Regions from separate parts of the Mesorhizobium sp. M1163 genome, predicted to be linked through region 3. Evidence: predicted binding sites of a transcription regulator. Region 3 holds the regulator's gene; each other region holds the start of a gene.
The links. Region 3 encodes PhoB, which activates phosphate uptake and scavenging genes when phosphate is short. Its sites were predicted from a motif close to TGTCATNNANCTGTCAT; they were not measured.
Positions count from the first base shown of each region.

Region 1: the regulator PhoB is predicted to act here: its motif matches at 2,046-2,062, upstream of ugpB (sn-glycerol-3-phosphate ABC transporter substrate-binding protein UgpB).
Region 2: the regulator PhoB is predicted to act here: its motif matches at 1,253-1,269, upstream of phnF (phosphonate metabolism transcriptional regulator PhnF).

Region 1 covers NZ_JAMYMF010000033.1:60,180-67,604, reverse strand. Annotated here, with positions in the region: gene ugpA (sn-glycerol-3-phosphate ABC transporter permease UgpA) at 1-487, opposite strand, end outside; gene ugpB (sn-glycerol-3-phosphate ABC transporter substrate-binding protein UgpB) at 673-1,983, opposite strand; gene NKH43_RS26960 (bifunctional diguanylate cyclase/phosphodiesterase) at 2,276-4,708, shown strand; gene tlpA (thiol:disulfide interchange protein TlpA) at 4,711-5,394, opposite strand; gene argH (argininosuccinate lyase) at 5,430-6,830, shown strand; gene NKH43_RS26945 (hypothetical protein) at 6,901-7,107, shown strand; gene lysA (diaminopimelate decarboxylase) at 7,124-7,425, shown strand, end outside.
Region 2 covers NZ_JAMYMF010000038.1:34,267-41,691, forward strand. Annotated here, with positions in the region: gene NKH43_RS28860 (zinc-binding alcohol dehydrogenase family protein) at 1-453, shown strand, start outside; gene phnF (phosphonate metabolism transcriptional regulator PhnF) at 472-1,215, opposite strand; gene phnG (phosphonate C-P lyase system protein PhnG) at 1,350-1,811, shown strand; gene phnH (phosphonate C-P lyase system protein PhnH) at 1,811-2,422, shown strand; gene NKH43_RS28880 (carbon-phosphorus lyase complex subunit) at 2,424-3,536, shown strand; gene NKH43_RS28885 (alpha-D-ribose 1-methylphosphonate 5-phosphate C-P-lyase PhnJ) at 3,533-4,444, shown strand; gene phnK (phosphonate C-P lyase system protein PhnK) at 4,441-5,217, shown strand; gene phnL (phosphonate C-P lyase system protein PhnL) at 5,444-6,151, shown strand; gene NKH43_RS28900 (DapH/DapD/GlmU-related protein) at 6,148-6,765, shown strand; gene phnC (phosphonate ABC transporter ATP-binding protein) at 6,987-7,425, shown strand, end outside.
Region 3 covers NZ_JAMYMF010000026.1:54,642-62,066, reverse strand. Annotated here, with positions in the region: gene NKH43_RS23300 (hypothetical protein) at 1-218, opposite strand, end outside; gene pstS (phosphate ABC transporter substrate-binding protein PstS) at 494-1,555, shown strand; gene pstC (phosphate ABC transporter permease subunit PstC) at 1,615-2,604, shown strand; gene pstA (phosphate ABC transporter permease PstA) at 2,608-3,459, shown strand; gene pstB (phosphate ABC transporter ATP-binding protein PstB) at 3,456-4,259, shown strand; gene phoU (phosphate signaling complex protein PhoU) at 4,292-4,999, shown strand; gene phoB (phosphate regulon transcriptional regulator PhoB) at 5,016-5,705, shown strand; gene NKH43_RS23265 (ROK family protein) at 5,715-6,959, opposite strand; gene xylF (D-xylose ABC transporter substrate-binding protein) at 7,246-7,425, shown strand, end outside.

The DNA.
Region 1 (7,425 bases), on a different contig from region 3:
CCGACACCAGCAGGATCATGGCGTGGGTGCCGTTGAGCAGCGGGTCCCATGCGATGCCGAGGCTTCTCAGCAAATAGGCCAACGAGCCGATCGAAGGATTGAACAAGAAAAGCCACAGCATGCCGGCAATCGCCGGCGCGACGGCATAAGGCCATATCAACAGTGTGCGGTAGAGGCCTTTGCCGCGCACGGCCTTCTCGGCCATGACCGCGAGCAGCAGGGCCACAACCATGGCAACGATCGCGGTCGCAAGCGAGAACACCACGGTGACCTTGATCGAGTTGAGGTAGGCCGGATCGGCCAGCACCTTCCGGAAATTGGCAAACCAGACAAACCTGCTCTTTAGCCCGAACGGGTCTTGTCTGAGCATCGACTGGTAAAGCGCCTGACCGGCCGGCCAGTAGAAGAAAACCAGGGTGATGGCGAGTTGTGGCGCCACCAGCAGGTACGGCAGGATCTTGTTGGGAAATACGACGCGTGGAGACAGGCTGATTTCCCTCGCTATCCAGGTATCGCCCACGCGAGCTCGCGTGGGCGATATTCCAACCGACTAATGCATGTCGCCCAAAAGTGCGCAGCGATTTTGGGATAACGACATGCATAAGAACAAGAGCTTAAAGCGCGTCGCATGTGGCCATTCAAACGCGACGCGCTTTAACCGAGATAATCTCGTCAGTTCTCCAGCGCTTCCTTGATCGCGGCGTTGCCGCGTGTGACCGCATTGTCGAGCGCCTGCTGGGCGGTTTGCTGGCCGGCCAGCAGCTTCTCCAACTCCTCATTCTGGATATCACGCACCTGCGGCAGATTCGGCAGGCGCACGCCCTTCGAGTTGTCGGTCGGCGCCTTGCCCGTCATCTGCAGGATGGGTGTCTCGCGGCCGGGGTTTTTGTCATAGAAGCCTGATTTCTTGGTCGCCTCATACGCGGCGAGCGTCACAGGCAGGTATCCCGACTTCTGGTGCAGATATTTCTGCACATCGGTCTTGGACAGATAGGCAAAGAAGGCGGCAACACCCTTATATTCCTCGTCCGACTTGTTGCCGAACACCCACAGGCTGGCACCGCCCGGCGTGGTGTTCTGTGGTGCGCCCTTGGCGTCGCTATCGTAAGGAAGCTGGCCGATGCCATAGTTCATGCCGGACTTGACGATATCGCCGAGGCCGCCCGACGATTCGGTGAAGATGCCGCATTCGCCAGCGAGGAATATCTGCTTGGCTTCGGAGGTGCGCCCGCCATACTTGAACGTGCCGTCCTTGGCTAGGTCCGCGAGTGCCTGGAAGTGGTTGACGAAAATCGGCGCATTGATCTTGAGTTCGACATCGCCGCCGGCCAGGCCGTTCTGCTGAGTGGCCCAAGGCACGTCATTCCACGCCGCGAAATTCTCCAGATGGATCCAGGTCAGCCAGGTCGAGGTATAGCCGCAAGGGGCGGCGCCGCTCGTCTTGATCTTCCTGGCAGCTTCCCACACCTCGTTCCAGGTCTGGGGCGGGCTGTTCACGTCGAGGCCCGCCTTCTGGAAAATGTCCTTGTTGTAGTAGAGGATCGGCGACGAGGAGTTGTAAGGGAACGACAGCATGGTGCCGTCCGGCTTCGAATAATAGCCGACGATGCCGGGCAGATACTGGCTCTTGTCAAAGGTCATCCCGGCACTGGTCAGCACATCGGCCGCCGGCTTGATCGCACCCTCGGCCGCCATCATCACGCCGGTGCCGACGTCGAACACCTGGAGGATATCGGGCGCCTGGCCGGCGCGGAAAGCGGCGATGCCGGCATTCAGCGTCTCCGGATAGGTGCCCTTGAACACCGGAACGAGCTCATAGTCGCTCTGGCTGGCGTTGAAATCCTTGGAGATCTTGGCGACGACCTCGGCGTTGGCGCCGGTCATGGCGTGCCACCAGCTGATCTGCGTGACGGCGAAGGCGGAGGTGGTGGAAAGCAGGGTCAAGGTGGCGGCAACACCGGCCGCGAAGCCGAAGAACTTCATGTTTCATCTCCCGTTTGTCATTGGCGAAAGGGGCACTCTCGCAAAGCCAATATGTGGCGCTGATGACAATCGGACAACGGTTTTGTTGCGGGTCAATGAACATCGCTTCCGGCTAAAGTGCGCTCGCTACCGAAAGCGTCGCCAGGAACTACATCACCGCCTTCTCGGCGGAGCGCATCGGTTTTCCCCGAAAAGGCCCGCCTCATGGCCCGCGGGTTAACCATTCGTTAAAATCTCCAAGAGCTAATCAGTCACACCTCCCCTGTTATTTGGCAGACCGAGTGAACCCAGGATGCTGACGGTCTATAATTGTATTGTAAGTCAGCACGACCTGAGACTGGTCGCACTTGCCGCCCTCGTCTGCGGCATTTCTTGCTTCTCTGCAGTAAATCTCCTTAAGCACGTCGGCCGATCGACCAACCGAAACCGGCTTGTCTGGCTAATGATCGCCGCAACTTCGACCGGGTTCGGCATATGGGCGACGCATTTCATCGCCATGACTGCGTTTACGCCGGGAATACCAAACGCATATAATCCGGGATTATCCGCCTTTTCGCTTGCCGCCGCCGTCATCCTGACCGCGCTTGGGATGTGGGTTGCCACCTTGCGCCGCGGCATCGACCATTTCCTCGTCGGCGGTGCCATTCTCGGTGGTGCCATCGCGACGATGCACTACATCGGCATGGCGGCGTTCGAGGTCGAGGGCCGGATCGTATGGAACCTGCTCCTTGTCGCGATATCGCTTCTGGCCGGCGGGACGCTCGCGGCAATGGCGCTCCTTGTCGTCTTGCGCCGCCCGTCCGCGCTCGCAACACTTGGCGGCGCCGCGCTTTTGACGCTGGCGATTTGCAGCTTGCATTTCATCGCGATGGGCGCGGTGTCGATCATTCCGGATTCCTCGATTGAAATATCCGAACATTCCATCGAGCCCATTTCCCAGGCCTTTGCCGCAGCGGTCGCCAGCCTGGTAATCCTTGTGCTGTCAGGCGCCGCGCTGTGGATCGACCTGCGCTTTCGCCGGCAGAGGCTCGAGGCCGATCGCATGCACGATCTCGCCAATGCCGCGGTCGAAGGGCTGATCGTTTGCGATGGCACACGCATAGTCAGCGCCAATGACAGCATGGCGAAACTGACGGGCACGGCGACAGCCACCCTGAACACGATGCAACTCGGCGAGCTGTTCGATGGACAGAGCGCAGCCGATGTATCCGGCTTCGGCGAACAGGCACAAGAAACGAAATTGAGGGGCAGCGACGGCACGAGAATTCCTGTCGAGCTGATCGCCAGGAAGATCGCCTACTGCGGCAGGCCTCATACGGTGCTTGCCGTTCGCGACATCCGTGAGCGCAAGAAGGCGGAAGAAGAGATCCTCCGTCTCGCGCATTTCGATCCACTTACCGGGCTTGCCAATCGGCGGAGCTTTTCTTCCCGGCTCGAAGCAGAAATCGCTTCGATGGAGCGTGGCAGCAAGGATGGATATCTGGCGCTCCTGCTGCTTGACCTCGACCGATTCAAGCAAGTCAACGACCTCTACGGCCACAGCGCCGGTGACGCCATGCTGCAGAAGCTGGCGCACTGCATTTCCGGCATTCCGCGCCACGGACAGATGCTCGCGCGTCTCGGCGGCGACGAGTTTGCCGTCTTAGCTCCGAACCTCCCCGACCCCCTGGCCGCAGGCCGCATAGCCGAGGACTTGCTGGCGGCGATCCGGGAGGAAAACAGGGTTTCAGTCGGCTCCGGCCTTGTTTCGGCCAGCATCGGCATCGCCTTCTTTCCGCTGGATGCCGAAGATCAGGCCGGCCTGATCGGCCATGCCGACACGGCACTCCATCGCGCCAAGACCGAGGGCAGGGACACCTATCGTTTTTTCGAGATAGCCATGGGCACCGCGGCCCGCGACAAGCGCGTGATGGAGCATGAACTGCGCCAGGCGATCGCCCGCAAGGAGTTCCACCTCGTCTACCAGCCGCAGAAGGAAATCCGCAGCGGCAAGATGATCGGCTTCGAAGCCCTGGTCCGTTGGCAGCATCCGGAGCGGGGCGACATTTCCCCGGCCGTTTTCGTCCCCGTGGCCGAGGACAGTGGCGCCATCGCGCAGATCGGCGACTGGGTGCTGATGACGGCTTGTAACGATGCTGTTCGCTGGACGAATCCGCTGATGGTCGCCGTCAACGTCTCCGCCGTGCAGCTTCACAATCCGAACTTCAGCCGCAAGGTGCACGACGCACTGTCGAGATCCGGCCTCGCACCCGGCAGGCTCGAACTGGAGATCACCGAAACGGCCCTGGTGAAGGACATGCCCCGCGCATTGGCAACCTTGAGGCAGGTCAAGGCGCTTGGCGTGCATGTGGCGATGGACGATTTTGGCACCGGCTATTCTTCGCTGTCCAACCTTAGCGCCTTTCCCTTCGACAAGATCAAGATCGACGGGTCGTTCATCAAATCGGTCGACAAGAACGGCCAGTTCGCGGCGATCGTCCGCGCCGTGCTGGGGCTTGGACGCGGTCTCGGCCTGCCGGTCCTGGCGGAGGGCATCGAGACGCCGGGCGAATTGCAGTTCCTTGACGCCGAGGCTTGCGAGATCGGGCAAGGCTATTACCTCGGCAAACCGGCTCCGATCGAGACATTCGGCGAGTTGACGGGCGTCACGGCTCCGGCAGTCCGCACCGCCAGCCGGCGCGGCGCAAGCATCGCCGTGCTCAAGCCGCGCCTGCGCACGGTCTGAGCCTATCCCGGCTGAAGCGCTGCCTCGACCAGACGCTTGGCATCCGGCCCCGACCATTCGGCCGGGCCGTTCATATGGGCGATCAGGCAGCCTTGCCCATCGATCAGCATGGTGACCGGCAGACCGAGCGCCAGGCCGCGCGTCTTGACGTCGTTGAACAGCGCCATGGTGGCATCGCGATAATAGCCGAGCGCCTTGACGCCGGTGTCCTCGAGGAACTTCTTCGGCTTGGTATCGTCGCCGGCATCGACGTTGACTGCAACAACCTGAAACGCGTCGCTGCCCATCTCCTTCTGCAGTGCATCGAGCGCCGGCATTTCGGCGCGGCAAGGTGCGCACCATGTTGCCCACAGATTGAGCAGCACCGTCTTGCCGGCATGATCGGCGATCGTCGTCGGCTTGCCGTCGGGGCCGTTGAAGGCGAGGCTTTTCAGCGATTGCGGCGGATCCGCCGGCAAAAGCGCGGCGACTTGACCGGTAGCGGCCGCGGCGATCTTCTTGGCATGGTCGGTCCTGGCGGCGCAGGCGACGTCGTCCTTGCCGCCGCCGGCGGCCACTTGCGCGGGCGCGTTGTTGCCAGAACCGCTTTCCCTGACATATACCGCGACCGCGCCGGCCAGCACGCCCGCAACCAAAGCGGCGAGGATGAGACGCAAAGCCGGGAAAAATCTATTGCCGTCTGCCATTTTTCAAAAACTGCTCCGGAGCACGGGTTATAGCGATGAGCGACAAGAAGGCCAGCAACCAGATGTGGGGCGGACGTTTTGCCTCGGGTCCGGCCGCAATCATGGAAGCGATCAACGCGTCGATCTCGTTCGACCGCAAACTCTATGCCCAGGACATTCGCGGCTCGATCGCCCATAGCGAGATGCTGGCGCAAACGGGCATTATTTCGGCGGCCGATCAAGAAAAAATCAGTCACGGGCTGAACACGATCCTGGCAGAGATCGGGGCCGGCACATTCGAGTTCTCGACCAGGCTGGAAGACATCCACATGAATGTCGAGGCCCGCCTCGCCGATTTGATCGGCCCCGCCGCCGGCCGCCTGCACACTGCCCGCTCGCGCAACGACCAGGTGGCGGTCGACCTCAGGCTCTGGGTCAAAGACGAGTGCTTTCGTGTCGCCGAGGCGCTGAAAGGCCTGATCACAGCGTTCCTCGCCCGGGCCGAGGAGCATGCGGCAACGGTGATGCCGGGCTTCACCCACATGCAAGCGGCGCAGCCGGTGACCTTCGGCCACCACTGCATGGCCTATGTCGAGATGTTTGCGCGCGACCTGTCGCGCGCCCGCGACGCGATCGAGCGGATGGACGAAAGCCCGCTCGGTGCGGCCGCCCTCGCCGGCACCAGCTTTCCGATCGACCGGCACCAGACGGCAACGGCGCTTGGTTTTCGCGAACCGATGCGCAATTCGCTCGACAGCGTTTCGGACCGCGATTTCGCGCTGGAATTCTTGGGGCTGGCGGCGATCTGCGCGACACATCTGTCGCGGCTGGCCGAAGAGATCATCATCTGGTCGACGCCGCAATTCGGTTTCGTCAGGCTGTCGGATAGCTTCTCGACGGGTTCGTCGATCATGCCGCAGAAGAAGAACCCCGACGCCGCCGAACTGGTGCGCGGCAAGACCGGCCGTGTCACCGGCCATCTGGTCGGCCTGCTGACGGTAATGAAGGGCATGCCGCTGACCTATGGCAAGGACATGCAGGAAGACAAGGAATCCGTCTTCGACGCGGCAGAGACGCTCGACCTGATGCTGGCGGCGATGACCGGCATGATGCGCGACATGACGGTGAACACTGCCGCGATGAAAAAGGCGGCGGGCGCCGGCTATTCGACTGCGACCGACCTCGCCGACTGGCTGGTACGCACGCTCGGCCTGCCGTTCCGCGAGGCGCACCATATCACTGGCCGGGCGGTGGCGCTGGCCGAGGACAAGAAGGTCGGGCTCGACAGGCTTTCGCTGCAGGATTTGCAGTCCATTCACCTCGGTATCAGCGCAGACGTGTTTTCGGTTCTGGCCGTGCAGAATTCTGTAAAGAGCCGCACAAGCTTCGGCGGCACCGCGCCGTCCGAGGTGCGCAAGCAGATCCGCTACTGGAAAAAGCGGCTCGCCAAGGCGTAAGACGCGGGGTGCAATGGCCGCAAAACTCGGCTAGAAGCGCTGCGGGCAACAGTTTCGGACGGATGACGCGATGACCGGAAGCAGGATTTTGGTGACGCTGACGCTGCTAGCGGCGATGGCGACCGTTGCGGCCTGCGGCAGGAAGGCTGCGCTCGATACGCCCTACGCGGCAGCCGTGCAGGCGCGCAAGGACGCCGAGAAGGCCAAGCAACCTTTGCCGCCGGAGCCGGAAAAACCTGTCGAGGACAAGAAATTCATCCTCGACCCGCTGCTCTGATTTTCGGACCGATCTCGTGAACCATTTCGACTACCGCGACGGCGTACTGCATGCCGAGGACGTGGCAATATCAGATATCGCCGCCAGTGTCGGCACGCCGTTTTATTGCTATTCGACGGCGACGCTGACCAGGCATTTTCGCGTCTTTGCCGAAGCTTTTGCCGGGCTCGACGCCCTCGTCTGCTATGCCATGAAGGCGAATTCCAACCAGGCTGTGTTGAAGGTGCTGGCAAGGCTCGGCGCCGGCGCCGACGTGGTCTCGGAAGGCGAACTGCGCCGCGCTTTGGCCGCCGGCATTCCGGCAAGCAAGATCCTGTT
Region 2 (7,425 bases), on a different contig from region 3:
CTCGACATGAGTGCTGAACGGCTTGGTTTTGCCGAAAACGAACTCGGCTTCGCGACCCTCGACGGCTCGCGGGGCGCTGCTGCCGACCTGGTGCGGGAAGCAACCGGCGGCGACGGCTTCGACGTGGTTTTCGATGCCACCGGCAACACCCGGTCGGTGCAGTCGGCCTTCGCCCATGTCGCGCACGGCGGGGCGCTGGTCCTGGTCAGCGTCGTCAAGGACGACATCGCCTTTTCCGATCCCGAATTCCACAAGCGCGAGATGATGCTGATCGGCAGCCGCAACGCCCTGCGTGCCGATTTCGATCATGTCGCCGCCTCGATTCGCAACGGCGCGCTGCCGCTGGCAAAGCTGGTCACCCACCGCACCACGCTTGGCGAGACGCCGCACGACCTCGCCCGCTGGGCGCATGAGAAGTCCGGCCTGATCAAGGCCGTCATTCAAGTCGGATGATGCCAGGGCTGCCGCATCTCAGAGCGCCGACAATTTGAGCTCGATCCGCTCGGCCGGGAAGCGCGACTCCGAAAACTGTATCGGCTGACCGTCGGGCGTGACATTGACGGCGACCGTCACCAGCACGATGGCGCCGGGCTGCAGCTCGAGGTCCGCAAGGTCGGCGGCATCGGCATGGCGCGCCGACAGCACGGTCGATTGCCTGAGATAGTCGTCGATGCCGAAACGTGCCAGCGATGCGGTGATCGAACCGGTTTCCGCCATGGCGGCATCGATGCCGGCAAAGCGCCTGGCATCGAACCAGCCGGCCGCGCGGGACACCGGCATTCCATCGGCTTCGCCGCGCGTTTCCAGGCGTATCACATCGGCCCCCGTCGCAAGGCCTAAGCCCTCTGCGACACGACGGTTGGCCGGCTCGATCGATGACGCGAGCAAGGTGATATGCCGCTCGGACGCCTGTCCTTGCAATCCCTCGGAAAAGCGGGTGCGGGCGCCGATCGGATAAGACAGCCGCTTGCGCGACAGCACGAAGGTGCCGCGCCCCTGCTCCGCCCTGAGCACACCCTCCTGCACCAGCGCTGCGATAGCGCTACGCACCGTGTGGCGGTTGACGCCATAGCGTCCGGCCAACGCGATCTCCGGCGGCAGCGCGGCATTCTCGGGAAAATCGCCGGCGGCGATCGAATGCAGGATCTGGTCGGCGATCTGCCGCCACAGCGCGACACCGCTGCGTCGCTCGATGCTGTTGGCTTGTCCGATCATCTCCCGCCCCAATTCCTTGCGCCGATCTTTTGGCCCGTGTCACGTGCCCGTCATGGACACGCGCTACATAATGGATATAATTTGTATAGTTGTCTATATCAATAGACAAATGCGCGCAAACGAGGAGTACGGCCATGCGAGGACGGGAAGCGCGAGAGCAGGCCGAGCGCAAGGCCGTGATGGCGACGCTGGCGCAATCGGCCGGCGACGACATCGTCCGCCTCTGGGACGAAGCCGGCCTGCCTTCCGAAGCGGAACTTCTGCGTGGCCCCGAAACCGGCCTGGTTACGGTACGCGGCCGCATCGGCGGCGGCGGCGCGCCCTTCAATGTCGGCGAGGCGACGGTCACCCGTGCCACGGTGCGGCTTGCGTCCGGCCATATCGGCCACTGCTACGCGCTTGGTCGCGACAAGCAGAAGGCAAGGCTGGCTGCAATCGCCGACGCGCTCTGGCAGGATCCTGCCCACCGCAACGAGGTCGAGACCAGGATCGTTGCGCCCTTGCAGGCGGCACTGGCCAAGGCGCGTGAACAGCGCCGCGCCGAGACGGCGGCGACCAAGGTCGATTTCTTCACAATGGTGCGCGGAGAAGACTGATGGACCTCGCCACTCAATCGATCGAAGGCGGCTTCGCCGATCCGGTATTCAACGCGCTGACCGTATTCCGCGCTGTGATGGACGCGATGGCGCGGCCGGGCAGCGTGCAGCCCTTGCCGGCCCTCGCCCACCCCCCCGTGCCGCTGTCGGCCACCGCCGGTGCCATTGCTCTGGCGCTGTGCGACAACGACACGCCGCTCTGGCTCGACCCGGCTTTGCAGGGGTCGGCGGCGGTGAAATCCTGGCTTGGCTTCCATACCGGCGCGCCGCTGGCCAACACCCCGGCCGACGCGCATTTCGCGCTGATTGCCACGCCGGCCGAGATGATGGCGCTCGACGGGTTTTCGCAAGGCACCCAGGATTATCCCGATCGTTCGACGACGCTGATCCTTGAGGTCGGCGATCTCGTCTCCGGCGCTCCGCTGCTGCTCGAAGGCCCGGGCATCGAGAAGACGGCGACGATCGCGCCGGCGCAAATGCCGCGTCATTTCGTCGAGCAATGGAAGCAGAACAATCAACGCTTTCCGCGGGGTGTCGACATCATCCTCGCCACGTCCGACGCAATTGCCTGCCTGCCGCGCACGACGCGCATTAAGACGATGGAGGCCTAGGATGTATGTCGCGGTAAAAGGCGGTGAAGCAGCCATCCGCAACGCCCACAAATTGCTCGCCGACCGCCGGCGCGGCGATCGCTCGGTGCCCGCACTTCGGCTCGACCAGATCGTCGAGCAGCTGGCGCTCGGCGTCGACCGGGTGATGAGCGAAGGTTCGCTCTACGACAGGGAATTGGCGGCACTCGCCATCGTCCAGGCGCGCGGCGACATGATCGAGGCGATCTTCCTGGTTCGCGCCTATCGCACGACGCTGCCGCGCTTCGGCTATACCAGGGCGATCGAAACCGGCTCGATGCTGGTCGAACGGCGCGTGTCGGCGACCTACAAGGACCTGCCCGGCGGGCAGTTGCTCGGCCCGACTTTCGACTACACCCACCGGCTGCTCGATCCCGAGCTTGCCGCCGGCGGCGAAGTCGCCGAACCGGAGCAGCGTGCAGGCGAAGCGGAGGCGATGCCGCGCGTCTCGGCCATCCTCGCTCGCGAAGGCCTGATCGAGCCCGACGGCGATATGCCCGGGGATCATGTCCCCGGCGACATCACCCGCGAGCCGCTCGAATTCCCGATGGCGCGTGATATCCGCCTGCAGGCGCTGTCGCGCGGTGACGAGGGGTTTCTGCTGGCGCTCGGCTATTCCACCCAGCGCGGCTATGCGCGCAACCATCCTTTCGTCGGCGAGGTTCGTATCGGCGAGGTCGAACTGGAACTGGACGTGCCGGAATTGCCCTTTGCCGTGCCGCTCGGCAGCATCCGCGTCACCGAATGCCAGATGGTCAACCAGTTCAAGGGCTCGGCCAAGGCGCCGCCGCAATTCACCCGCGGGTACGGCCTCGTTTTCGGCCAGAGCGAGCGCAAGGCGATGGCCATGGCGCTATGCGACCGCGCTCTTCGTGCAACCGAATTCGGCGAAGATGTCGTCGCCGCCGCGCAAGACGAAGAGTTCGTCATCTCGCATTCCGACAATGTCCAGGCGACCGGCTTCGTCGAGCATTTGAAGCTGCCACACTATGTTGATTTTCAGGCCGAGCTCGACCTCGTGCGCCGCATGCGCGCCGCGCACGACGCCCGCGAAAACGCCGGCAAGGCCGAAGAGAAGAGGGAGGCCGCCGAATGACCGGACAACCGACCGACATCGCCACCTACAACTTCGCCTATCTCGACGAGCAGACCAAGCGGATGATCCGCCGCGCCATCCTCAAGGGCATCGCCATCCCCGGCTATCAGGTGCCGTTCGCGTCGCGCGAGATGCCGATGCCCTATGGCTGGGGCACCGGCGGCGTCCAGGTCACGGCGTCGATCATCGGACCGGACGATGTTCTCAAGGTCATCGACCAGGGCGCCGACGACACCACCAATGCCGTCTCGATCCGCGCCTTCTTCAAGAAGGTCGCCAATGTCGCCGTCACCACCGAGACGGCCAAGGCGACCATCATCCAGACGCGCCACCGCATCCCTGAATATCCGCTGAGTGCCGGTCAGGTGCTGGTCTATCAGGTGCCGATCCCCGAGCCGCTGCGCTTCCTCGAGGCGCGCGAGACCGAGACGCGCAAAATGCATGCGCTGGAGGAATACGGCCTCATGCATGTGAAGCTCTACGAGGACATCGCCAAGCACGGCCGCATCGCCACCACCTACGCCTACCCGGTCAAGGTCGAGGGCCGCTATGTCATGGACCCCTCGCCGACGCCGAAATTCGATAATCCGAAGATGCATCGTTCGCCGGCTTTGCAATTGTTCGGCGCCGGCCGCGAAAAGCGCATCTATGCACTGCCGCCCTTTACCGAGGTGGTCAGCCTCGACTTCGAGGATCATCCCTTCGAAGTGCAGACCTTCGACCAGCCCTGCGCGCTGTGCGCGGCCGAGAACGTCTATCTCGACGAGGTCATCCTCGACGACCATGGCGGCCACATGTTCGTCTGCTCCGATACCGATCATTGCGAGAAGCGGCGCGCCGAAGGCCATCGCGGCCACCTCGCGCCCGAGACCCATCTTGCCCCAGGAAAAATGGAGCCAGCTGAATGACCGACGCACCGCTGCTGCGCGTTTCGGCGCTGTCCAAATTCTACGGCGCGCGCGTCGGCTGCGAGAACGTCACCTTTGACCTGTGGCCAGGCGAGGTGCTGGCGGTGGTTGGCGAATCCGGTTCCGGCAAGACGACTTTGCTCAACTGCCTGTCAACACGGCTGCTGCCCTCTTCAGGCACCGCCAGCTACCGCATGCGCGACGGCCAGTTCCGTGAGCTTTACCGCATGAGCGAGGCCGAGCGCCGCTTCCTGATGCGCACCGACTGGGGCTTTGTCCATCAGAACCCCGCCGACGGGCTGCGCATGACGGTGTCGGCCGGCGCCAATGTCGGCGAACGGCTGATGGCGGTCGGCGACCGTCACTATGGAAAAATCCGCGCGACGGCCGTCGACTGGCTGTCGCGTGTCGAGATCGACGAAGACCGCATCGACGACGAGCCGCGCGCCTTTTCCGGCGGCATGCGCCAGCGCCTGCAGATCGCCCGCAACCTCGTCACCGGGCCGCGGCTGGTGTTCATGGACGAGCCGACCGGCGGCCTCGATGTCTCAGTGCAGGCGCGCCTGCTCGATCTGCTGCGCGGGCTGGTGACCGACCTCGGTCTCGCGGCCATCGTCGTCACCCATGATCTTGCGGTGGCGAGGCTGCTGTCGCAGCGCATGATGGTGATGAAGGACGGCCGCGTCGTCGAAAGCGGCCTCACCGACCGCGTCCTCGACGATCCGCGCGCGCCCTACACCCAGTTGCTTGTCTCCTCGATTCTGCAGGTGTGACGATGATTGCTCCGGCGTACCCCCCTCTGGCCTGCCGACCATCTCCCCCTCAAGGGGGGAGATCGGCAGCTTTTATGTCCCGCCCGTTCTGCGACACAGGAGAATGGCGAAACCGAATGCGACAGCCAATCTCCCCCCCTGAGGGGGAGATGCCAAGTTTTGGCAAAGAGGGCAGGCCAGAGGGGGGTGTTGGCCCGCAGACGAATGACGATTGGAGAACCCTCTGATGGCAACCCCGCTCGTTGTCTCCGATGTCGCCAAGAGCTTCACCATGCATCTGCGCGACGGCATCAAACTGCCTGTCGTCGCCGGTGTCTCTTTCGCGATCAGGGCCGGCGAATGCTCCGTGCTCGGCGGCCCGTCCGGCGCCGGCAAGAGCTCGATCCTGAAAATGCTCTACGGCAATTATGCCGTCGACGCAGGCCAGATCATCGTCCAGCACGAGGACGGGCTCATCGATCTCGCCACGGCCAGCCCGCGCACCGTGCTAGCCGTGCGCCGGCTTACCATCGGCTATGTCAGCCAGTTCCTGCGCACCGTGCCGCGTGTCTCTGCGCTCGATGTCGTGGCCGAACCGCTGGTCGAGCGCGGCGAGGAGCGCGAGGTCGCGCACGGCAAGGCACGCGCCTTGCTGGCGCAGCTCAACCTGCCGGAGAAGCTCTGGGCGCTGCCGCCGGCGACGTTCTCCGGCGGTGAACAGCAGCGCGTCAACATCGCGCGCGGCTTCATCACCGAGCACCCGATCCTGCTGCTCGACGAGCCGACCGCTTCGCTCGATGCCAGGAACCGCGATGTGGTGATTTCCCTGATCGCCGCCAAGAAGGCGGCGGGCGTCGCTTTGCTCGGCATCTGCCACGACCACGACGTGCGTGAGGCGGTGGCCGACCGTATCATCGACGTGACCGCCTTCGCCGCCGGAAAAATCGCCGCATGACCAGGAAACTGTCGGAGGCGCCGCTGATCCACGAGACGGCGGAAGTCGAGAACTCGACGCTTGGCCGCTGGACCGAGATCGCCGAGCGCTGCCGGGTTTCCGAAAGCACGCTCGGCGACTATTCCTACATGATGCAGGACTGCGGCGTCTGGTGCGCAACGATCGGCAAATTCGCCAACACCGCCGCAAGCGTGCGCATCAACGCTACCAACCATCCGACCTGGCGGCCGACGCTGCACCATTTCACCTATCGCGCCTCGGATTATTGGGACGACGCCGAGCACGAGAGCGAATTCTTCGCCAAGCGCCGCGCCAAACGCGTCACCATCGGCCACGACACCTGGCTCGGCCACGGCTCGACCATCCTGCCGGGCGTCACCGTCGGCGATGGCGCGGCGGTCGGTGCCGGCGCGGTGGTGTCCAGGGATGTCGCCCCATACACCATCGTCGGTGGCGTGCCGGCAAAACCAATCCGCGAACGCTTCGACCGCCGCACGGCTGAGCGCTATCAAGCGCTGGCCTGGTGGGATTGGGATCACGCCCGGCTACGCGCCGCGCTCGACGATTTCCGGGAGCTGTCGGCGGAGGCTTTTCTGGAGAAGTATGGTGGCTAAGGATCGTGAATGGTAATGGCGGGCAGCGAATAAATTTCGAGGCTCAGGAAAGCCTTTCTTATCACCATTCACCGTTCGAGCTTCTCGCGCCGAGTTGATCCCGCCCCGCTCCAGGCTGTGGGCGGTAACAAAACTGACATCAATCAGACACCGCAGGTTCACGTAGCTGCGCTAGCGAGGGTTAACAGACCTTCAATTGCGATTGGACTGGAGCCTGCACCATGTCAGCTACGCTCGAAATCCGCGGCGTCACCCGCCGGTTCGGCAAGAACACCGCCGTCAGCAATGTTCACATCTCGATCCCGCAAGGACAGATGGTCGGCGTCATCGGCCGCTCCGGCGCCGGCAAATCGACCCTTCTGCGCATGATCAACCGCCTCATCGATCCCAGCCAGGGATCCATCCTGTTCGACGGCGTCGAGGTTTCCGGGTTGCGCGGCTCGCCGCTCCGGCGTTGGCAACGCGACTGTGCCATGATCTTCCAGCAGTTCAATCTGGTGCCGCGCCTCGATGTGCTGACCAATGTGCTGCTCGGCCGGCTCAACCACCGCTCGACCCTGTCCAACCTGTTCGGCATGTTCTCCCGCAACGAATGCGCCGAGGCGGTTGCAGCCCTCGAGCGCCTGGACATCGCCCGCACCGCGCTGCAGCCCGCCGGCA
Region 3 (7,425 bases):
GGCGAGTTAAAACCTTGCGATTCGTCACCGCTTCCAGCGTAAGGCCATGGTGCGATCGCACCATACCCAATGGCGCGCTCAGTCGCGACAATGGGATATTCGAAGTTCGCTCCTCCAGTTACGGGCGGGAGCAGCGACCGCCGGCAAGAAACAGGGTCAGATTTACCCCAACGGACCTGTTTCGGCGATGGTGCGGCCATGACACGTTCTGGCTGCATGCAACGCGCTCCCGTCCGGCTTTTTTCTTCTCAAGGTCAGTGGCTGCTATCGTCGAGCGGACAAAGCCGGCCGGAATTCACGCAAGCTGCTGATTCCAGCGGCAAACCGCGGCCCATGCCGACAAAGCCCGCGGCCGTTCCTTCTTACCCGGCTGGACGACGTTACCGGAGCGACATGAAACTGTCATGCGACTGTAATAATCGGGGGCTATTGGCCTCAGCGGGCGCCGGAGGAATGGCGCCGAGAGACCATATTCCGAACAGGAGCAGGCCACATGAGACATTTCATCCGCTCGGCGGCCGTTGCGATTGCAATGGCTGCGGCGACGACTACCCTCACCCTGTCCGCCGCGCTCGCCGCGGACATCTCTGGCGCCGGCGCCACCTTCCCCTACCCGATCTATGCGAAGTGGGCCGACACCTACAAGAAAGACACCGGCATTGGGCTTAACTATCAGTCGATCGGTTCCGGCGGCGGCATCAAGCAGATCAAAGCCAAGACCGTTACCTTCGGCGCTTCTGATGCGCCGCTGAAAGGCGAAGAGCTTGAATCGTCCGGATTGGCTCAGTTCCCGATGGTGATGGGCGGCATCGTTCCTGTCGTCAACCTCGAAGGCATCAAGCCGGGCGAGTTGGTTCTCGACGGCCCGACGCTGGCCGACATCTTCCTCGGCAAGATCACGAGCTGGGATGACGAGGCGATCAAGAAGCTCAATCCCGACGTCAAGCTGCCTTCGCAGGCGATCGCGGTCGTTCACCGTTCTGATGGGTCGGGCACGACGTTCAACTTCACATACTACCTCGGCGACGTCAGCGCGGACTGGAAAGAAAGGGTCGGCGTCGACAAGGCCGTGGAATGGCCCGTGGGCATCGGCGCCAAGGGCAATGAGGGCGTTGCCAACAACGTCTCCCAGACCGGCGGCGCGATCGGCTATGTCGAATACGCCTATGCCAAGCAGAACAAGCTCACCCACACCGACATGATCAACAAGGACGGCAAGAAGGTCGAACCCACCGCGGCGGCATTCTCGGCGGCAGCGGCCAATGCCGACTGGAGCTCGCAGCCGGGCTATGGCGTCATCCTCGCCAACGAGCCGGGCGCCGAGTCCTGGCCGATGACGGCGGCAACGTGGATCCTCCTGTACAAGAAGCCGGACGATGCCGCGACCACCGGCGAAGCGCTCAAATTCTTCGCCTGGGCATATGACAGGGGCGACGAGATGGCCGGCGAGCTGGACTACGTTCCGATGCCCGACAAGGTGGTCGAGAGCGTCAAGGCCATGTGGGCCAAGGAAGTCGTCGGCAGCGACGGCAAGCCGCTCTACTCGGCTATGTAATCTTCTCCAGGGAGGGCGTCGACGGCGCCCTCCCTGTTGCCTTCAATCGCGAGGACCCAATGACCATCGCTTCCGATGCCATGCCATCATCTGCAGCAGCCCGGGCCAGGGAAGCTACGGTGCGGCGCTTCGCGCTCACAGACGCCATATTCCGTGGACTCACCCGCGCTTCCGCAATTCTTGTGCTGGTCATCCTCGGTGGTGTCGCAATCTCGCTGTTTGCCGGCTCATGGCAGGCGCTGTCGGCCTTCGGGTTCTCTTTCCTGACGACTGAAAGCTGGAATCCGGTTACGGAAAAATTTGGCGCGCTGGCGCCGATCTACGGCACGCTGGTCACGGCGGCCATCGCCATCCTGATCGCGGTTCCGATCGGCATCGGCATTGCCGTGTTTCTCACCGAACTCTGCCCGCGCCCGCTCAGGCGCCCGATCGGCATAGCGGTCGAGCTGTTGGCCGGCATTCCCTCGATCATCTACGGCATCTGGGGCCTGTTCGTGTTCGCGCCGTTCCTGCAGACGACGATACAGCCCTTCATCATCAACATCTTCCACGGCGTGCCGGGACTATCCAGCCTTTTCGCCGGCCCTCCTTACGGCATCGGCCTTCTGACCTCGGCGCTGATCCTCGCCATCATGGTGCTGCCCTTCATCACCTCGATCACCAAGGACGTCTTCGATACGGTGCCGGCGGTGCTGAAGGAATCGGCCTACGGCATCGGTTGCACGACCTGGGAAGTGACCCGGCGCGTGGTCATTCCCTATACCCGCATCGGTATCATGGGCGGCGTCATGCTTGGCCTCGGCCGCGCGCTCGGCGAAACCATGGCGGTGACCTTCGTCATTGGCAACGCTCACCGCATCAGCGCCTCTCTGTTCGCGCCGGGCACGACGATCTCGGCGACCATCGCCAATGAATTCACCGAGGCCGACGGCGATCTCTACACCTCCTCTCTGGTTTCGCTCGGCCTGATCCTGTTCGTCATCACTTTCCTGATCCTTGCCGCCGCCCGCTATATGCTGATGCGGATCGACGCCCGTACGGGAGCCTGACCGATGTCGACATCCTCATCGCTCCACAGCCGCCGCAAAGCCAGGAATTCGGTGATGATGGCGCTTTGCGTCGTCGCCGCCGGCATCGGGCTTGCCTGGCTGGCGCTCATTCTCGGTGCACTGGTCTATAAGGGCACAGCCGGGCTTTCGTTCGCGGTCTTCACCGAGATGACGCCACCGCCAGGCGAGGCCGGCGGCCTGCTCAATGCAATCGCGGGCAGCCTGGTGATGACGATCATCGCCGTTGTCGTCGGCACGCCGATCGGCGTGCTGGCGGGAACCTACATGGCCGAATATGGGCGTTTCTCGCGCATCACCACCGTCGTGCGCTTCATCAACGACATCCTGTTGTCGGCGCCCTCGATCATCATCGGCTTGTTCGTCTATGAGTTGATGGTGCGGCCAATGGGGCATTTCTCGGCCATAGCCGGCGCCGTTGCGCTTGCCATCCTGGTCATTCCGGTGGTCGTGCGCACCACTGAAGACATGCTCAACCTGGTGCCGAACGCGTTGCGTGAAGCCGGTGCCGCGATCGGCGCGCCGCGTTGGGTGGTGATCCGTTCGGTCGCCTACCGCGCCGCATTGTCCGGCATCGTCACCGGCATATTGCTGGCGATAGCACGCATTTCCGGCGAGACGGCGCCGCTGCTCTTCACCGCGCTCAACAACCAGTTCTGGAGCAGCAATATCAACGCGCCGATGGCCAGCCTGCCGGTGACCATCTTCCAGTTCGCTCTCAGCCCTTACGAGGAATGGCAGCAACTGGCGTGGACCGGCGCACTCATAATCACCCTGACGGTTCTGGGCTTGAGCATCCTCGCCCGCAGCCTTACCGGACGCAGAGAGGACAGATGACACAGATGTTGTCCCCGGACATGACGATGACCGAAACGGTCGCCGAGAAGACGAAGATCGAGGTCAAGAACCTCAACTTCTACTACGGCCAGAGCAAGGCGTTGAAGGACATCACCTTGTCGCTGCCCGAGCGCAGCGTCACTGCCTTCATCGGCCCTTCGGGCTGCGGGAAATCGACGCTGCTGCGTGTGTTCAACCGCATCTACGAACTCTACCCGAAGCAGACAGCCGAGGGCCAGGTGCTGCTCGACGGCAAGAACATTCTCGACCGCTCGCAGGATCTCAATCTCCTGAGGACCAAGATCGGCATGGTGTTCCAGAAGCCGACGCCGTTCCCTATGTCGATCTACGAGAACATCGCCTTCGGGGTCAGGCTCTATGAGAATCTCGGCAAGTCCGAAATGGACGGCCGCGTCGAACAAGCGTTGAAGCGGGCCGCGCTGTGGGGCGAGGTCAAGGACAAGCTCAACGCCAGCGGCTTGAGCCTGTCAGGCGGCCAGCAGCAGCGGCTTTGCATTGCCCGCACCGTGGCGGTGAAGCCGGAAGTCATTCTGCTCGATGAGCCGGCTTCGGCACTCGACCCGCTGTCGACCGCCAAGATCGAGGAGCTGATAGACGAGTTGCAAGCCGATTACACGATCGTCATCGTCACCCACAACATGCAGCAGGCGGCGCGCGTGTCGCGCCAGACCGCCTTCATGTATCTGGGTGAACTGGTCGAGTTCGACCGGACCGAGAAGATCTTTACGTCGCCCCGCGAGAAGCGCACGCAGGATTACATCACCGGCCGCTTCGGCTGAGCCGTTCCGATCATGCATATAAGGACAGGACCATGGGCGAACACACAGTCGCTTCTTTCGACGAGGATCTCGAGCAGATCAGCAAGCTGATCCGCGACATGGCCGACCTCGCCGGTTCGATGGTCGGCGGGGCGACCAAGGCCCTGTTGAATTCTGACAACGTGCTGGCGCAACGCGTCGTTTCCGACGATGCCATCATGGATGCGCGTCAACGCGAACTGGACGACCGCGCCATCACCCTGATCGCCAAGCGCCAGCCGATGGCCCACGATCTGCGCCATGTCGTCGGGGCGATCCGCATGGCCGGCGATCTCGAACGCATCGGCGACCTTGCCAAGAATATCGCCAAGCGTGTGAGTGCGGTCGGCCTTAGCGTCACACCGCGCGACCTATCGCATTCCATCGATGCGATGGCGCAGCTGGTGCTCATCCAGGTGCAGGGCGTCATCGAGGAGTATGCTGCAGGCGATGCGGCCGCGTTGGCCAAGCTACGCGCCGCCGACGAGCGCATCGACGTCAAATATACGTCGGTGTTCCGCGAACTGTTGACCTACATGATGGAAGACCCGCGCAACATCACCGCTTGCACGCATCTGCTGTTCTGCGCCAAGAATCTGGAGCGGATCGGCGACCATGTCACCAACATCGCCGAAAATGCGTATTATGTGCTGACCGGCGAGCAATTGCCGGTCAATCGTCCGAAGCAAGACGAAACGACAATGTCCGCACCGGCGACATGATGGGGGTGCCCAGCCGATGATCGCACCACGCATAATGGTGGTGGAGGACGAGGAGCCGTTGGGTGTGCTGCTCCGCTACAATCTCGAATCCGAAGGCTACCAGGTCGAGGTGGTGACACGCGGCGACGAAGCCGAGATCCGTTTGCAGGAGAATGTGCCCGATCTTCTGGTGCTCGACTGGATGATACCAGCGGTTTCCGGCATCGAGCTCTGCCGCCGGTTGCGGGTGCGCCCCGAAACCGAACGGCTGCCGATCATCATGCTGACCGCGCGCGGCGAGGAGAGCGACCGGGTACGCGGTCTTTCGACCGGCGCCGACGACTATCTGGTCAAACCGTTTTCGACACCGGAATTCATGGCCAGGGTCAAGGCGCTGCTGCGCCGCGCCAAGCCGGAAGTGCTGTCCAGCGTGCTGAAGGTCGGCGACATCGTGCTCGATCGCGAATCGCACAGGGTGTATCGCAAGAAGACCGAGATCCGGCTCGGGCCGACCGAATTCCGGTTGCTCGAATTCATGATGCGGCATCCGGGCCGCGTCTTCTCGCGCAGCCAGTTACTCGATAATGTCTGGGGCGAGACGATCTATATCGACGAACGCACCGTCGACGTGCATGTCGGGCGGCTGCGCAAAGCCGTCAACAACGGCCGCATGCCTGATGTCATCCGCACCATCCGCGGTGCCGGCTACGCGATCAGGGAAGATTGACCCGCCCAGTCAGGCTACGTTCTTTCTGACGCCGGGCCTCATTTGCGCGCCCGGCGCGAAAATCTGCTGGTCGACGAAGCTTAACGCCCGCATTGCACAGCCTTCGCGGATCAGCGGCAATTCGTTCGGCTCGGTATCGAAGGAGATCGAGCCCGAATGCTGGCCGCCGGCGGTCTGGGCGATGGCCTTCCGCAAGGCCGGCTCGATCAGATCAAAGGCGGCGGCACTGGCGCCGACCATTGCGACCGGTGCCGGATCGATCAGCGCGAACAGCGAGCCGAGACCGAAACCCAGCGCTTCGCCGGCCTTGCGGTAGGCTTCGCGTTCCGGCCCGTCCTTCTCGCGCGCCCGAACCGCCAGCGCGCGCATGTCGGCGTCGCTGACGTCGGCGACCGGTTGGCTGTCTTCGCTCATCTGCGTGGCGTTGCGCCAGATGGCGTAATTGCCGGCATAGGCCTCGATGCAGCCGCGCCGCCCGCAACGGCAGAGCGCGCCGCCCGGACGATGGATCATGTGGCCAAACTCGCCGCCCGAGGAATGCGTGCCGGTGAACAGCTCGCCCTTCAACACCAGCCCCATGCCGATGCCGTGCGAAAGCAGGATGGCGATGAAGTCGTCGCGATAGCGATCCGGATCGCGCCAGCGCAAAGCCACCGCCATCATATTGCAGTCGTTCTCCACCGTGGCCGGGATGCCGAATTCATCTTCCAGCATGTCGGCAAAGGCGATGTCCGTCTGGGGCGTGATCGGCGACCACAGCATGGCGCGTGCAGGGGAGTCGGTAATTCCCTGAATCGCCAGGGCGATGCGGGCGACACTGCGGACGTCAAGATCTGGATCGTCCAGCCGGCGCCGGACGATGGCCATGCATTCGCGGATCAGTTCGTCGCGCGGCATGGTCAGCGTGTCCAGCCGGCGCTGTTCCTCGGCGACCACCTGCCCCGCATAGTCGATGATGGCGGCCGACAGGAAATTCAGCGACAACACCACGGTCAGCACCGCCGCCGCTTCCGGATTGAGGGCGAGGCCGACCTGCGGACGACCGCGTTTCAACGAAACGGGTTCGCTTGCCTTGCTCTCGGCGAGGATGCCTTCCCGTATCAGGTCGGAGGAGATCGCCGATATGGTCGAATGGCTGAGGCCGGTGGTTGCGGCGATCTCCGTACGCGATGGCTGGCCGGCCCGGCGCACGGCCGAGATCACCATCGCCCGGTTGCGCCGGCGCAAATCGTCATGGCGGATTCCGACCGACATCGTTTTGCTTTCCTCCCGGTTTGCCGCGGCCGCTCATGAACCGGAAGCCGTCGGTAATGCCGACAAATAGTGTCGGATGAGGCAAATAGTGTCAGATGCAGGTGGCGCTGTCATCGTTTATTCCGAAGCTCGAAAAAAGTCGCAGCAACATCAAAATCCATCAGAATCGATGTTGACAGCAGCGGGAGATCGGGCCAGTATTTTTTCGAGGCTCGAAAAAATTAGCGCCTCTAAGCTGGCCTTTGGGGCCAATTGGTCACGCCGTACGCGGCGCAGGGAGGATATGATGAAGAAATTCACGACCGCCATTCTGGCGGGTGTCGCCATGACGCTGGCGCTTGCGTCGGTGGCGCAGGCTAAGGACAAGGTCATCGGCGTTTCCTGGTCGAACTTCCAGGAAGAGCGCTGGAAGACCGACGAAGCCGCAATGAAGGCGGCCATCGAGGCTGCCGGCGACAAGTATATC